Regions from separate parts of the Paenibacillus sp. MY03 genome, predicted to be linked through region 1. Evidence: riboswitches for the same ligand, from Rfam matches in the RefSeq annotation. Region 1 holds a riboswitch; the other holds the start of a gene.
The links. Region 1 has a riboswitch for thiamine pyrophosphate ahead of B1748_RS10300 (ABC transporter substrate-binding protein). Riboswitches for the same ligand answer to the same signal wherever they lie in the genome.

Region 1 (7,975 bases):
CAGGCTGGTCATCTACCTTAAGCCAACCTCCGCCGTTAATCCACGGCCCCCATTCGCCGATCTCCGTAATGATATCTTCCCGCCGCTCGTCGTCTAGAATAGATGCAACTCGCCGAATCCCGGCAATATCGAGCCCTTCGCCGCCTTCGTAATAGATGCCAATATCTATGTCGGACAGCGCGTGTCCTGTGCCTCTTGCCCTTGATCCGCCAAGCACGATCGCCTTTACGCCGTCGACTTGTCGAAGTTGGTCCGTAATTCGGATTATTGTTTCTTGCGCCGCCAATTCTCTCTCTCCGTTTCCATCCATCTTGTCGATCCTTAGTGTATCATATTACGGCACAATGATCACTCCGAACGCGACCGACAGGAATTACAACACATCCAGAAAAGTTCCGAATGCGCCAGCCTGACGGCCTCTCAGCACGCTGGGATCATATATCTCGACCGAAGCGCAGCGCAGACATGACACGAACAGATAATGGTGATGCTGGATATCCAACAGCTTGCTTAGACCCGCTCCCGTCATAGCCACTTCGGCAGCTTTACATTCATTGTGTCCGCATTTGGCGCAAACAAAGTTGTTTTCGATGGCGTGGATTTCGTTTATATCAACCTCATGCTCGTCCGCCTCTCGCGCTTCCTCTTCGCCAAACATCCCGCTCTCTTTCTCCTCCAAATGCTCGGGCAACACTTCATGCTTGCATTCCGGACAAATATCCCCGCTAAGCCGAACCTCGTTTCCGCACCATGGACATGTCACTTCCAACTTCCCCGCCTCCTTTGGTTTGTTTGACGACAATACTGCTTTCGTATTCCCTTTATTCTATCTATACGTTCTACTGACACCACAACTTCTGCATCTCAGCGTCGTACTTCTTTTGCGAAAAACTCATTGCGGCTGCCTTGTTCAGCCATTCCACCCGATTACCAATAAGCTCGTAATCTATTTGGTTTGATTCCACGGTCACCAGCTCCCTGTATTCTATGTATCCATATTAGCATATTTTGGATGAAGGGCAGTACAGTAGTATCATTGCATGACAATTATTACGCAGAAACAAATATTTTAAAACCAGTGATTTAAAGAAGCGGCAAGCCCCCGGCCTACCGCCACATTACTTTTGCTCAACTATTCGCGTCAACCCGGCTCCGGATTCTGGCCGCTCACGCGGCGCAGCTCGTTGGCAAGGCGGTTAAACTCCGCTCTCGCTTGAGGATCAGTTGTCGCCATATAGGCGGCGCTCAGAAACCGGATGATGTTATTGGCATCCTTCGGATCCAGCATCTCCTCTTCCTCCTCCTGCAATAAGGTATTGACCTGGGCAACAAAGCTGTCCCATCCGCCCCAGTCCCCGTCTTGATTCATCTTCCTCGGACAATTTTTGCCGCTCCAGTCATAATGGCGGCGCAAGCGGTCCGTCCCCCAGCCTCGTTCTTTAAGCATGGAAGCGGTTAAAGCGGCGGCATTGGCTAACGTAGCGCTATAATTGCCGCTTTCGGTTATTTCGATGGAGATCGATGTCCGATTGCCGCTGGTTGCAGAGTTGCCATCACCCGCATGCCAGGCGACCTCGGTGAGCGGAATACATTCGATCGCTTCCTTCTGGTCGATCACAATATGATAAGAGGCTGTTGCCGAATTAGACGGATTCGTCAGCCAGTTTCTTTCGTTCCTTGCGGTGCTGGAAGAGTTGGCCGTATTGTGGATCGTGATCGTAGTTGCGTTCAGCGGCAAGCCGGGGCGTCTATTGTTCGGCGTCGATCTTGGGATGTGGTCTACGATATACGTATACAACAGGATATCCTCCTCTCTCTCGTTCGACGTCCTATAGCATATGCCGGAATACCGTTAAGGGGGAGGGCTATTGTTATCCCAGCAGGACGACTCTCGCTCCGGGATCCCATTCGATCGGCACGCCGAGCAGCATGGCAAGCTCCCTGGCTTTGACGTAGCCAACCGACATCGACAGTCTCGAAGTCAGCTCCACGCCGTTAACGGTCACCGCCGTGCCCGTCCAGCCCACTATTGCTCCTAACGCTTCTGCGATTTTTCGCGCCGGCACCCATGTTACGCCTTCCTTTAAATAGCCCGTCCCGATGACTCCACCCTGCCAAGTGACGGGAATGATCGACGCGTCTTCGAATCCTCGTACCATAGTCTGTGGCGCAGCCGGCACATCATATCTCCTCAGACCGTATTGCTCAATGATTCTCATCAGCTTCGTCGCGTAAGCCGGGTCAGTCGCATAACCGCTAGCCAAAAGCATGGAAGCCTGACGTTCCGGCGTGATCGCGGAGCGCACTCTTTCATACCGCGGAGCTTCCAGGAACAAATCCAGATCCTTGTAAAAATGATAGAGGCTTTTGTAAGCCCGGAACGCAGCCTGCATGCTTACCGTCTTGCCATCGATATACTCCCAAGTCCCTTTGACGACCGCCTGTCCCTGCCAATATGGATTGATAGGACCGCCGCCGACCTTGATTCCGCCCAGATTGTGCCAGGCATGGATCTCCCCGCCGGATTCCAGCAAACTCTGCGCCATTCGAACCGACGGAAACATCCTGGACCCTTCCGACCATACGAGCTGAACCGTAGGCGCAATTGCCGCAAAAAACTGCTCCCTTGTCATTTTTGCCATTGCTTTACCTCCTTTGGCTGCTACGCTCTCCCTAACTGTGTATGCGCCGGCTTGGCAAATGGAAACGGCTCCCCGTCCTGTTGGACGAAGAGCCGTCATCATAAGAGGTTGTTCATAAAGCTACTTACAAGTTATAAAATTTCTTGCTTTGTAAAAACAGTCCGCGCGCAGCCTCTTCGGGCGCGATCCCTTTAACCCTTGCAATGCCGAGCACGGACTCCCGAGCCATCTCGGGCACGGTTGCTCTCCCGCTAAAAGGGCCTTCGAAAGGCCATGGTCCGTCGGTCTCCGCCATCATAAGCTCCACGGGATAACGACGAACGACCTCGATGATTTCGTCCTCGTAAGCAATGTCCGGCGTAACGGAAATGTAATACCCCGCCTCCGCCATCCGTCTCATCGTATCCGGGCTGCCCTTGAACCAGTGAAAATGAGCCTTCCTCACGCCGTATTGCTCAAGCAGCGAACAGGCTTTGTCGGCATCCTCGTAGACGGCATGAAGCACGATCGGGCGATCCAGCTCGGCAGCGAGGGCGACGAAACGCTCAAGCAGCAACAAATACGGCGTCTCGTCGAAAGGCTCACCCGCCTCCTCGGCTTCCGTCCGCTTGTAATACGGCAAGCCGACTTCGCCAATCGCAAATGCCTCGCCCGCCGCATGCCTCTCCCTTATCCAGGTCAGCAGTTCCTCTCTCTCCAGCTCGGAAGGCGCCTCCTGCTCCGGATGAAAGCCATAGGCGGGATGGACACGCCCGCGATGGCGGAGCGCCAACTCGCGCGTTCGGATCGAGGAAGCCAGATCCATCGATACGGCGACGACCGTCTCCACGCCTTGGCTAAACGCTTCCGCCAGCAGCTCCTCCTGCTTTTCGGGGGGATAAAGGTCGACATGAAGGTGAGCGTCCACGACGGGAAAGCGATCAGACATGATCATCCACCGCCTTTCCGTCGCCCTGCAGATGTCCGTAGATGCGGGTCTTCAATTCATTAAATCTGGGGTCGGTCCACAGATCCTCCCGGCGCGGCCGCTCAAACGGCACGACAATCTCGTCTACCGCGGATGCAGGCGATGCTGACAAAACGATAATCCGGTCGGAAAGGTAAAGCGCCTCTTCGATGCTGTGCGTGACGAGCAGTACCGACTTGCGATGCGTCTCCCAGATCGACAGGAGCCACTTCTGCATGTGAAGCCGCGTCAAAGCATCAAGCGCTCCAAAGGGTTCGTCGAGCAGCATCAGCGTACGCGGCGACAAAAGCGCACGTAAAAACGAGACGCGCTGCTGCATTCCGCCGGACAGCACATGCGGATAAGCTCTCGCATACTCCGCCAGCCCCACGCGAGAGAGCCATTCCTTCGTCATGGTCTTCGCCGTCCCCTTGTCGATGCCGGCGATCTTAAGCGCCATCTCGATATTGCCGGAGACGGATCTCCAAGGAAGCAGGGCGGCTTGCTGCGGCATATAAGCAACATGACCGCGCTCGCCGGTCGTGATGCGGCCCTCGATGCGGATCTCTCCCGCATCCGGTTGCCGAAGCCCGCCAATAACGCCGAACAGCGTTGTTTTGCCGCTGCCTGATGGTCCGATCAGCGAGACGAACTCTCCGTCCTCCACTCGCAAGGTCAGGTCGCGCAGCACTTCCTTTGTCCCGAAGCTTATGCCAACGCCATTTACTTCAAGCTTCATGCCGCTCTCCCCCTTCCTTGACCGGCGGACGCCAGCGAATGACGATTCGTTCCGCCCACGTTACGAGTCCGAACATGACCATGCTTACGATAATGATCAGAATAACGGCGGCGAACGCCCGCTCCGGCATAAAGCCGCGCGAGGACAGAGCCATAAAACCTCCGAGGCCAAGCTTCGGGGCCAGCATGTCGGCGATGACCGCCCCTAACATGCTGTACGTCGCGGCAATCTTGAGGCCGGAGAACAGATGAACGGCGGCGCTGGGAAGCTCCAGCTTCCAGAACAGCTCCGCTTTGCCCGCTCCGATCATGCGCATATAATGACGCAGTCCGGCATCCGCGCTGGCAAGACCCGACAGCATGGCGACCGATACGGGAAAAAAACAGACGAGCATAACGAGCAGCGTCTTGGGCAGCGTGCCATAGCCGAACAACATCGTCAGGATGGGTCCCAAAATGACGACCGGCACGTTCTGAGACAGGATGAGCAGCGGGTAGACGCCTCTGCGCACTCCCGGCAGCAGATGCAGCAAAGCGGCGAGCGCAAAGCCCGCCGCCGAACCGCCCGTAAAGCCCAGCATCATTAGCTTGAGCGTCGCCCACGTATGCGCCATGAGGCGCGGCCAGATCTCGATCGCCTCCAGTACAACCGCCGACGGGGCCGGGATGCGCCAGGCATCCACGATTCCCAGCGAGGCGGATGCCTGCCATAGCGCGATCAGAGCGCCCAGTGCAAGCGCAGGCGGCCATAGCTTGGCCCACGCTCCCGTTCCGGACTTTTTCCTACTGGCCATCCGGGTATTTCTCCAGCAGTCGGCCCATGGAGGCGCCATTCTCCGGATTGTAATATATTTTAATCTGGGAAATGACCGAAGCGCAGCCCATCTCCGTCATCGCTTCGTTCATTAGCTGTACGATGTTCAGCAGCTCGGACAGCTCCCCCTCCATCGTCGTCTCCAGCGGAGCCACCCGATAAGGTACGCCCGAATCCTTAATGATATCGATAGCGCGATCCACGAAAGGAAGGACGCTTGCCCCTCCCGGCGTGCTCGGCAATATTTGAATGCTTACCAACGCGTTTGCCATCTGTTTGTTCCCCTCTCCGAAGTTATCTTCAATCCGACCGGAGCATCCGCTCCATTGGCCGATCCGTCCTTATATGCCTGGCTCCCGTTACTCCCGTTATTCCGGCAGGAACTCGTTCGTGAACGCCTTCTCCGCTTCCAGCTTGCCCTCGAGCAGTCCTTGATCGAACATCCAGTTTGCGTAATTCTCCCATATGCTCAACTTCTGCTCGCCCCAGCGCGGCGCGTCGTCCCGATACTTCGGACTGAGCCACTTCTGGCTGGCACGCACAAGATCCGCGTTCAGATCCGGCTCCGCCTTGATCAGCACTTCAGCCGCATCCTCCGGATTGTCGATCGTGAATTGATAACCTTCGGCCGCTCCCGCCGCGAACGCCTTCACCGTCTCGGGATCCGACTTGATCTGCTCCTCGTTCGTCACCAAGACCGGCGTATAATAGTCCAGCTTGTCGCTGTAGTCCGTCAGATAAACCATGTTCAGCTCTTCGCCGCGCAGCTCTGCCTCGACGCCAGTCCAGGCATAGTAGATCCAAGCGAAATCGATATCCCGCTCCACGGCCGCAAAGAAGTCGCTGTCGCCGATGCTCATAATGTCGACCTTGCTGACATCGCCTCCGTCCGCCTGCATAAGGGCATCGATGACGGATTCTTCTACCGGAGCTCCCCAGCCGCCATAACGCTGTCCTTCGAATTTTTTGGGCGAATCGATGCCTTTCGCCTTCGGCGAGGCGAAACCCGAGGTGTTATGCTGAATGACCGCAGCGATGGAGACGATCGGCACGCCAGCGATGCGGGCCATCGTGACCGACTCCTGGTAGCTGACGCCGAACGCGGCATCGCCGGAAGCGACCATCGCATCGGCGCCGTCTTGTCCCGGCTGAATAATCTCGACGTCCAGGCCGTGCTTCTCGAAGAAACCGTTGTCCCGAGCGACATATAATCCCGTATGGTTCGTATTCGGCGTCCAATCGAGCACGACCTTCACCTTCTTAAGCTCCTTCTCGCCTCCAGCGCCGCTATCACCTTCCGGCTCATTGCCGCCGCAGCCGGCGATCGTCAACGTCAAGGCCAGCACCGTAGCCGTGAGCCCTCTTCCCCATAATCCCTTCTTCTTGTGCAGCATGTGTACTTCCCCTCTCCGCCTTCTATGTCTTCTGGATTGACGTTCCTGCTCTTTCCCTTATTCCAAAAAAAATCGCCCTCCTGTTCAGGAGGGCGAGTTGCAATCGGCTTGGTACGCGCTTGTCATCACGATTCGCGCGCAGTCCCAACGACTGTACGCCAAATCATGAAGAAGCGCTCGCTTCACGTTCCTACGCCGGCATTATCCGGATCAGGTATACGGGTCGGAATGTTGTCATTCCCTCTCAGCCGGCCTAACCAGCTCCCCGGAGCATATTCGGTTTCGTCAATTACGTAACCAATTATAGCAGACTCCGCGGGTAATGCCAGCATTATTTTCCCATGTTTATCGTTCTATTCGCTCGCCGGCAACTTTTTATACCGCTTCCGCACTCCGATCACAACCATGATCAGCGGAATGGCGACCTGGTAGATGGGCATCATCTTCAACGTCACGTCGAGTCCCAGCCATATATGAAACGTATGATTGGGCTCCAAAAACGACATCGCATAGACGACGACTCCGACGGGAAGCAGCAGATTACGGGTCTCGATGCCTGTCGAGCTGTGAAAGACGAACACGGAAGCAAGGTACAGAGCCGTTATCTTCACGTACAGTCCGATAAACAGAAGCAAGGTCACGATGACGTCTAGGCGTTCCAGGAAATTGGCCAGCCGGATCAGTTGCACAGCTTGCAGCAGCGGCAATGAGGTAGCGCCGGCCAACGCCGGACCCAGCACGCATAGAATCAGCATATTCATGAAGATAAGGAACAGGGATACGCCGCCTTGCGACCATATCGTCATTTTGGTTATCGATTTTTTTTCATTGACCAGGCTCCAGAAAACGAACATGACGAAGAGCTGTCCGAACGGAAAGGAAATAAGATCAGGAAAAGCCGCTTGGAGTACGGGCATAGGTCCATTTTCCATGATCGGAAAGATCTGGTCCAGTTTCACGACGCCGCTGAAGAACAGCAGGAATACAATGATGAGGTAGCTACCGGCAGCAATCGGGAACAACATCTGCACGACCCGAACGAATACTTCCACGCCTTTGCTAGCCGTATAAGCCGCAACAAGCAGGATGCACAGCATAATCGCCCATTGCGGCGTAAATTGCAGCAGGGCGGCGGTCGTCAGCTCGCCGACATCCCGTACGTTCCTCATACATTCGTAAGCGAACCACAACGCAAAAACGCAGCCCAGCGCGGCGCCGATCGGTTTGCCGAAATGGATTTTCAACAGTTCCCCAAGGTCAGCTTCCGGCGCTCTTCGCTGAATAAACAGATAAATGGTCGTCAATAGAAGTCCCGTCGCCGCGGCAATTGCCATGGCGATCCATGAGTCTTGTTTCGCTTTGATGCCAAGCTCGAACAGCGGCGTGCTGCCGATCAGGAACAAAATAATCAGCAGCGCAAGCTGACTCTTGCCGATTTGCT
Region 2 (7,975 bases), on a different contig from region 1:
ATTGTCCCGCAGCCGCTTGCTGCGGTCCCAACCTGCTAGTAAAGGATATGTATTACGGCGACGTCGATTTCCACATGCGCGAAGCCAAGCTTGAATAGAAATAGAGGAAGGAGGGATAACCCGCATGTCTATAAGGACAATCGTGCTTATCGCGGTAGGTTTGCTGCTTATTTATTTGATGTTCACCGTAGGCGCGCCGTTCTTGCTTGCATTGATCGTAGCGATCTTTCTGGAGCCGCTGACCGTATTCCTGATGAAGCGATTCCGGCTCAACCGGCTGGTGTCCGCCGTCATATCCAGTACATTGTTTACGGTCATTCTCGTCGGTCTCATCGTGTTGCTGGGAATGAAGATTATCGCAGAGCTGATTGCATTTCTGGAGAAAGTGCCGAATTACTTCGAAAATGCAAGCACTTTTGTCGACAATCTGCTCGTTGACGCCAGAGGGCTGTACCAGAATCTTCCTCCAGACGCCATCGCGACGCTGGAAGAATATCTGATGAGCCTAACGAACACGATTACTTCGATGGTAGGCAAGCTGTCATCGACGGTCTTGGGCTTCGCTTCGACGCTCCCGGGCATGTTCATCTTCTTTATCGTCTTCCTGGTTGCCGTCTACATGTTCAGCTTTAGCCTTAATACGATGAAGGCATCCGTCTTGTCCTTCTTCGACGAATCGTCGCGTTCCCAAGTGGACCAGGTGCTGAACAATCTGCGCAAGTCGATCTTCGGCTTCCTGCGCTCCCAGATTATTCTTAGCGGCATGACCTACATACTTTCACTGATCGGATTGCTCATACTTGGCATCAAATATCCTATGGCTATCGCGCTGCTCATCATTATTGTGGATATTTTGCCTATTTTGGGCACAGGCTCCGTGCTTGTTCCATGGGCATCGTATCTGCTGCTGACGGGCGATATCTATACCGGCATCGGGCTGATTGTGTTGTTCCTCGTCATTACGGTATTCCGCCGCATCGTGGAACCGAAAATTCTGGGAGATTCCGTCGGTATCGGCGCGCTTCCGGCACTGATCAGCCTCTATGTAGGCTTTAAGCTTGTCGGCGTTATCGGCGTATTTATCGGTCCGCTCGTCGTCATTATTTATATGGCGGCAAGGCAAGCGGGACTGTTCCAGCAGAAGATCAAGCTGTAAGTATTTGGGGAAGTTAGGGTTGACAGGAGCAGCGAGCACGAAGTATAGTCAAACAAGGAAATCCACTAGGGGCGCCGAAAGGCTGAGATAAAGCGATTGCTTTGGTCCCTTTGAACCTGATCTGGGTCATGCCAGCGTAGGAAAGTGGGACATAGGATACCGGCTTGCCGGTCGCCGAAGGCAACTTCGACGGCTTTGTGCAAGCCTAAGTATCAACGTCATTGCGCGTTTGCGTGAGTGGCGTCGACCATTAACTTTCTTATATGTTGAGTATGCCTCCAGGTGGAATTCCACAAATTCCATGAGGAGGTTTTTTGTTATGCCGATTATGACAACGCCATTGCCGGGAAGCCGCAAGGTCTATGTAGAAGGGAGTCATTCTTCCATTCGCGTGCCGATGCGCGAGATAGCGCTGACTCCGAGCCAGTCGAGAAGCGGAGAGGAGACTCCGAACGAGCCGGTGCTCGTCTACGATGCGAGCGGTCCATATACGGATACGGGCTACCGGGCCGACGTCAGAAAGGGGCTGCCGCCGCTTCGTGAAACATGGATCGTGGATCGCGAGGATGTCGAGCGATATGAAGGACGCGAGGTGAAGCCCGAGGACAACGGCTTCGTATCCGAGGAGAGAGCCAGGACGAGAGGCGCCGAGGTATTTCCGAACCTGGATCGCAAGCCGCTTCGGGCGAAGGAAGGACGCAATGTGACGCAGCTTCACTACGCCAGACAAGGCATCGTTACGCCGGAGATGGAGTACATCGCGATACGCGAAGGGATGGAGCCGGAATTCGTAAGGGACGAAGTGGCAAGGGGGCGGGCTATTATCCCCGCGAACATCAATCATCCCGAATGCGAGCCGATGATTATCGGACGAGGGTTCCATGTAAAGATCAATGCCAACATCGGCAACTCCGCCGTTGCCTCCTCCATTGAGGAAGAGGTAGAGAAGATGACGTGGGCGACCAGATGGGGAGCCGATACGATCATGGATCTGTCGACAGGCAAGAACATCCATACGACCCGGGAATGGATCGTGCGCAATTCGCCGGTTCCGGTAGGGACCGTGCCGATCTATCAGGCGCTAGAGAAGGTGAACGGCAAAGCGGAGGATCTCAGCTGGGAGGTATTTAGAGATACCTTGATCGAGCAGGCGGAGCAAGGCGTCGACTACTTCACGATCCATGCGGGCGTATTGCTTCGGTACATCCCGCTGACGGCCAAGCGCGTAACGGGGATCGTATCTCGCGGCGGCTCTATTATGGCAGCCTGGTGTCTGGCTCATCACAAGGAGAACTTCCTGTATACGCACTTCGAAGAAATCTGCCTCATCATGAAGCGTTACGACGTGTCGTTTTCGCTTGGCGACGGCTTGCGGCCAGGCTCCATCGCGGATGCCAACGACGATGCGCAATTCGCGGAGCTCGATACGCTGGGAGAGCTGACGAAGATTGCCTGGAAACATGACGTGCAAGTGATGATTGAAGGTCCCGGGCATGTACCGATGCATTTGATCAAAGAAAACATGGACCGCCAACTGGAAGTATGCGACGAAGCGCCGTTCTACACGCTGGGTCCGCTGACGACCGACATCGCGCCGGGCTACGACCATATTACGTCCGCGATCGGAGCGGCGATGATCGGCTGGTTCGGCACGGCGATGCTCTGCTACGTAACGCCGAAAGAGCATCTGGGGCTGCCGAACAAGGAAGATGTCAAGGAAGGCGTTATCACTTACAAAATCGCTGCCCACGCGGCGGATTTGGCCAAAGGCCATCCTCGCGCGAAGCTGCGGGACGATGCACTCTCCAAAGCGCGCTTTGAGTTCCGCTGGCGCGATCAGTTCCATCTATCGCTTGATCCCGAGCGGGCGATGTCGTACCACGACGAGACGCTGCCGGCCGAAGCGGCCAAGTCGGCGCATTTCTGCTCCATGTGCGGTCCCAAATTTTGCAGCATGCGCATCACGCAGGACATCCGGGAATATGCGGCGCAGAACGGTCTCGATACGGAGGAAGCGATCGAAGCGGGGCTCAAGGAGAAGTCCGCCGCATTTAAGGCCGGAGGCAACGAAATCTATGCGTGACGGGATGGCCGGCGGAGAAGGAAGCGGAGCTCCCGCTGCCATTGCCGGCCCCGGGGGGCAGCCGGCCGGCTCGAGCGCGACGTCGGAGGACGGTCTTCGCGCGAGCTGGAGGGAACGTTATTCCCGCCAAATCCGTTTCGCGCCGATCGGCGAGGCCGGGCAGCTTCGCCTCCGCGAAGCCAGCGTGTTGATTGCAGGCTGCGGAGCGCTCGGCGCTTCGCTCGCCCAGCATATGGCCAGGGCCGGCGTTGGAAGAATCGTGATAGTAGACAGGGATTACGTGGAGTTTAGCAATCTGCATCGCCAGACGCTTTTCGACGAAGAGGATGCCCGCAGGGTTCTGCCCAAAGCGAAGGCCGCGGAGACGAAGCTTCGGCGGATAAACGGAGAGGCGATAATCGAGGCGCATGTGGCCGATATAAGCCAGCATAATATTGGCAAATTCGCAGCCGGTACCGATCTGATCCTGGACGGGACGGATAACGCGGCTACTCGACTGCTGCTCTGCGACGAGGCGTTCCGGCTCGGCATCCCGTTCGTATACGGCGGAGCAACTGCCTCGCAGGGCATGAGCGCGATGCTGGTCCCAGGCAGGACGGCTTGCCTGTCCTGTTTGATCGGCGGGGAGGAGGAGGCCGAGGAAGGCGATTCCTGCGATACGCGGGGCGTCTTGTCCGCGACAGTGGAATTGGTGGTCGCGCTTCAGGTCGCCGAAGCCGTCAAGTGGTTGACGGGCAATAGGGAGTCCGTCCGGGGAACTTGGCTGAACGCGGATATATGGAATTTTGCCGTGCGGGAATTTAAGCTGCCTTCCGGTGTTGCCTCTTGCGGGAAGTGCGGCTGCGAAGCGCGGGCGATCGGCTCAGAAGCGCATTCGGTCGAGATCGGCTTACGACATCGTCTCCATAACAGCGAAGATGATAACTGCTCGGACGATCTTGATCGGGAGTCGCGCTTGCATGTACGGCGCTCTGCGGCATTATGCGGCCGGGACACGGTTCAAGTGACGCTGGGATTCACGCTCGATCTGGAGCGGGAGATTAACTATTTGGAGCGGCTTGGGTGTGGCATGACCGTTAATCCCTATCTGGTGAAAGCAGAGCTGCCTTCGCCTTATACCGAAAAGCTGGTGCTGTTTCCGGACGGCAGAGTGCTGGTGCAAGGCACGTCGGACATGGCGGAGGCGGAACGGATATGCGATGAATATCTTAGCCGCGAAAATCGTAGAGCGGAGGGGACGGCTGGATGAGTAAAAGAGTGGACTGGGAGCAAATCAGGTTATATGTCATTACCGCGCAGGATGCCCACCCGGGCAAATCGGTGATCGACGTGATGGAGCAGACGCTCATCGGCGGAGCGGGCATGCTGCAGCTGCGCAACAAGACGGGCTCTAGATCGGAAGTGCTGGAGCAGGCATGGGCACTGAGAGCGCTGACGCGAAGATACGGCGTGCCTTTCATCGTCAACGATTATCCCGATATCGCGCTTGAAGTCGATGCCGACGGCGTCCATCTGGGGCAGGACGACATGTCGATTAAGGAAGCGAGGGCTTTGCTAGGCGACGATAAAATGATCGGCATCTCCACCCACTGCGCGGAGCATGCCATCGAAGCTGAGCGGGAGGGAGCGGATTACATCGGCGTCGGGCCCGTATTCCCGACGAATACGAAGCCGGGCAAGGCGGCGGTGACAACGGCTTATGTGGCGGAGGCCGCAAGTCTGGTCTCCATTCCATTTGTCGCGATAGGCGGCATTACGACGGACAATGCGGATGCCGTCATCTCTGCGGGGGCCAAACGGCTATGCGCCGTGTCGGCGATCGTGGGAAGCGAGGATCCTGCGGCTGTCTGCCGTGAGCTTCTGCATAAGCTCGCGGCAGCAGACCGGGCAGAGGAATCATCCAACGCCAATGCGATTGCGAACGAGCGGGAAACGTCCGGGCATAAAGCCGAAGAAAACGTAACTTTATCGCTGAACGGCAGTTCCTATCAAACCCGCTCAGCCACTCTCGATTGTTTGCTTGCGGAGCTCGGACAGCGCGACAAGCGGCTTGTAGCAGAGGTAGACGGCGAGATTGTGCCTCGGTCGCGCTGGCAGGAGACGACGCTTGCGGACGGACTGCGCATCGAGCTCATTCAATTCGTGGGGGGAGGCTAGAAAATGATGAACCAGCAGAATGGACTGACGATCGCGGGATTAACGTTTGGCTCGCGGTTTCTGTTCGGGACGGGGAGATTCCCCAGTCCCGCCGAGCTTAGGGAGTCGCTTGCCGAATCCGGCGCCGAAATTGTGACTTTCGCCGTTAGACGCGTCAATCTGGAGCATACTGAAGACGATTCCGTGCTTCAGCATCTGGAAGGAAAAAAGCTGACTTACTTGCCTAATACTTCGGGCGCGCGAGTGGCGGAAGAAGCCGTTCGGATTGCCAGATTGGCACGGGAGGCCGGACTCGGCAATTGGATCAAGGTGGAGATCAGCGGAAGTCCCGTTACTCTTCTTCCCGACCCCATCGAGACGCTAAAAGCGACGGAGCAGCTCGCCAAAGAAGGTTTCGTCGTATTGCCGTATACATCGGATGATCCGATTCTTTGCAAGCGCCTGGAGGAAGCGGGCGCGGCCGCGGTCATGCCGGGAGGCTCTCCGATCGGGACGGGACTTGGACTTCTTAATCCTTATCATCTGTCGCTTATTATCGAAGAGGCGAATGTTCCCATTATTGTGGATGCGGGAATCGGCTCTCCCAAGGATGCCGCGGAAGCGATGGAGCTTGGAGCAGCTGGCATTCTGGCCAACACGCCTGTAGCGAAGGCGGGGAATCCCGTCAGGATGGCGAAAGCTTTCGCGCTTGCTATCGAAGCGGGACGGATCGCTTACGAGGCAGGGCGCATTCCGAGGAAAAGATATGCTTCCGCCAGCAGCGACGAAGCCGGTTCCCTGTTTGCCGCGGGACCGACATGAGCGCGTACTCGCGGGGGCAATCCGTTATCGTGCTCGGAGGGGGTATTATCGGCTTGTCCTGCGCCCTCGAGGCTGCGCTTCGCGGGCATAGGGTAACGCTTGCGGAGCCGGGCAGAATCGGCGGCCAGGCGTCCGGCGCCGCTGCCGGCATGCTGGCTCCGTATTCGGAGAATCCCGAGGGGGCCGATGCATTCTTCCGCCTGTCGCTGGGCAGCCTGCGCCTTTATCCGGAATGGATTCGCAGCGTGGAGGAGATATCGGGCATGTCGGTAGAATGGGAGAGATCCGGCAGCTTAAACATCCTGCAGCATGAAGCCGATCTGCTGCCAGCCGAGGGCAGAATGCGGTGGCAGAACGGCTGGGGAGCCGGGGCGGAGTTGATCGACAAGGATGAGCTTCGGGGATTGGAGCCTGCGCTTGCCGAAGAAGCCGTCGGGGCTGTCTACATACCAGAGGAGAGCCACGTGTACGCGCCGAAGCTGGTCGAAGCGCTGGCTTCAGCCTGCAAGCGGACAGGCGTCCAAATACTGGAGCACGCTGGCACTATCGAGTCGGTTCACCGATCGGACATCGGCGGGAGCCGAATCGCCATGAGCGGTCTGCCTGCCTTGCTGGCTGCCGATCGTGTCGTCCTATGTCCCGGTGCATGGTCCTCGGCATACGAACAACATTTGGGTCTGAATCTGCCCGTCCATCCTATAAGGGGCCAAATCTGTTCGTATCTCTCTCCCGCCCAATGGAGAGAACCTTTGCGGCACATCGTATTCACCAGCCAGGCCTACTGGGTAAGCAAGCGGAACGGCACGGTCGTCTGCGGGGCATCGGAGGATGTGGCCGGTTATGAAACCAGCGTAACAGAGCATGGCATTGGACGATTAACGAGGGCAACCGACCGCTTTCTGCCGGATCTGAGGGGTGTTAAGCCTGCATTTGGCTGGGCAGGATTGCGTCCTGCCACACCGGATGGGATGCCGCTAATCGGAGCTGCGGGAGGCGAGGGAGAGTGGCTGATGGCTGCCGGACATTACCGCAACGGCATCTTGTTAAGTCCGGCAACGGGCCGGCTTATCGCCGATCTGCTGGACGGCGAGCCGGATGAGAAGACGCTAGGGGGACTAGCCCCTTTTGCTCCGGCAAGGTTTACGGCAAGACAAGGGTCCAAGCAAGCAACGGCAGGGCACATATATTGATGCATGAAAGCATGTAGAAGCCCCGGAGGTGCGGATTGCATTGATATCCCATATTACCAACGAACAATTGCTGGCGAAGGAAATCATCGTGGAGAGGATCCGGGATTCGCTGTCCAATAAAACCCCGTTTTCCCTCGTCCGGATCGGCGACGGCGAAAATTTTGTGCTGTCGCAGGATTCGGTCTACACGATGGAGCAGACACTAAGCCAGCTCTGGGTGAAAATCGCAAACGAGGGCCGCAAAGGCGTTCGTATTCCCAATATCGAAATTCGCGACCGTATGGTGGAGGCGATCAAGGAAGCCGATATCGTAGGCGTTCTGGCGCAGAACGACAATACGATCAGGGCGCATCCCAATCATAAACGTCCGCTTACGGACAAAATCTTCGACCACTTCGGATTGCAGCCCAAAGCGTTGTGCAATGCAATCGTCAATCGCGAGCTGATCTATTTCAAGCCCTTCTGGGAAATGCTGTCGGAGCAGGGCAGCCGCGTCATTTTGATCTCCAGATGGGCCGGAGGCACAAAGCAGCGGCTTATTCGGTCGCCGTACAATCTGAGCATTCCGTTCACGCTGCCCTTCGAAAG

Region 2: it holds a riboswitch for thiamine pyrophosphate, as region 1 does, so the genes downstream of both, thiC (phosphomethylpyrimidine synthase ThiC) here and B1748_RS10300 (ABC transporter substrate-binding protein) in region 1, are expected to answer to the same signal.

The regions. Positions count from the first base shown of each region.
Region 1 covers NZ_MXQD01000008.1:251,888-259,862, reverse strand. The annotation lists gene B1748_RS10340 (nucleotidyltransferase domain-containing protein) at 1-310, opposite strand, end outside; gene B1748_RS10335 (zinc ribbon domain-containing protein) at 374-763, opposite strand; gene B1748_RS10330 (peptidoglycan recognition protein family protein) at 1,142-1,798, opposite strand; gene B1748_RS10325 (glucosaminidase domain-containing protein) at 1,872-2,642, opposite strand; gene B1748_RS10320 (TatD family hydrolase) at 2,767-3,570, opposite strand; gene B1748_RS10315 (ABC transporter ATP-binding protein) at 3,563-4,327, opposite strand; gene B1748_RS10310 (ABC transporter permease) at 4,317-5,120, opposite strand; gene B1748_RS10305 (thiamine-binding protein) at 5,110-5,412, opposite strand; gene B1748_RS10300 (ABC transporter substrate-binding protein) at 5,509-6,534, opposite strand; TPP riboswitch at 6,704-6,812, opposite strand; gene B1748_RS10295 (GerAB/ArcD/ProY family transporter) at 6,888-7,975, opposite strand, start outside.
Region 2 covers NZ_MXQD01000050.1:28,890-36,864, forward strand. The annotation lists gene yfkAB (radical SAM/CxCxxxxC motif protein YfkAB) at 1-98, shown strand, start outside; gene ytvI (sporulation integral membrane protein YtvI) at 125-1,156, shown strand; TPP riboswitch at 1,214-1,316, shown strand; gene thiC (phosphomethylpyrimidine synthase ThiC) at 1,476-3,239, shown strand; gene B1748_RS29400 (ThiF family adenylyltransferase) at 3,232-4,488, shown strand; gene thiE (thiamine phosphate synthase) at 4,485-5,396, shown strand; gene B1748_RS29410 (thiazole synthase) at 5,400-6,197, shown strand; gene thiO (glycine oxidase ThiO) at 6,194-7,387, shown strand; gene B1748_RS29420 (GT-D fold domain-containing glycosyltransferase) at 7,416-7,975, shown strand, end outside.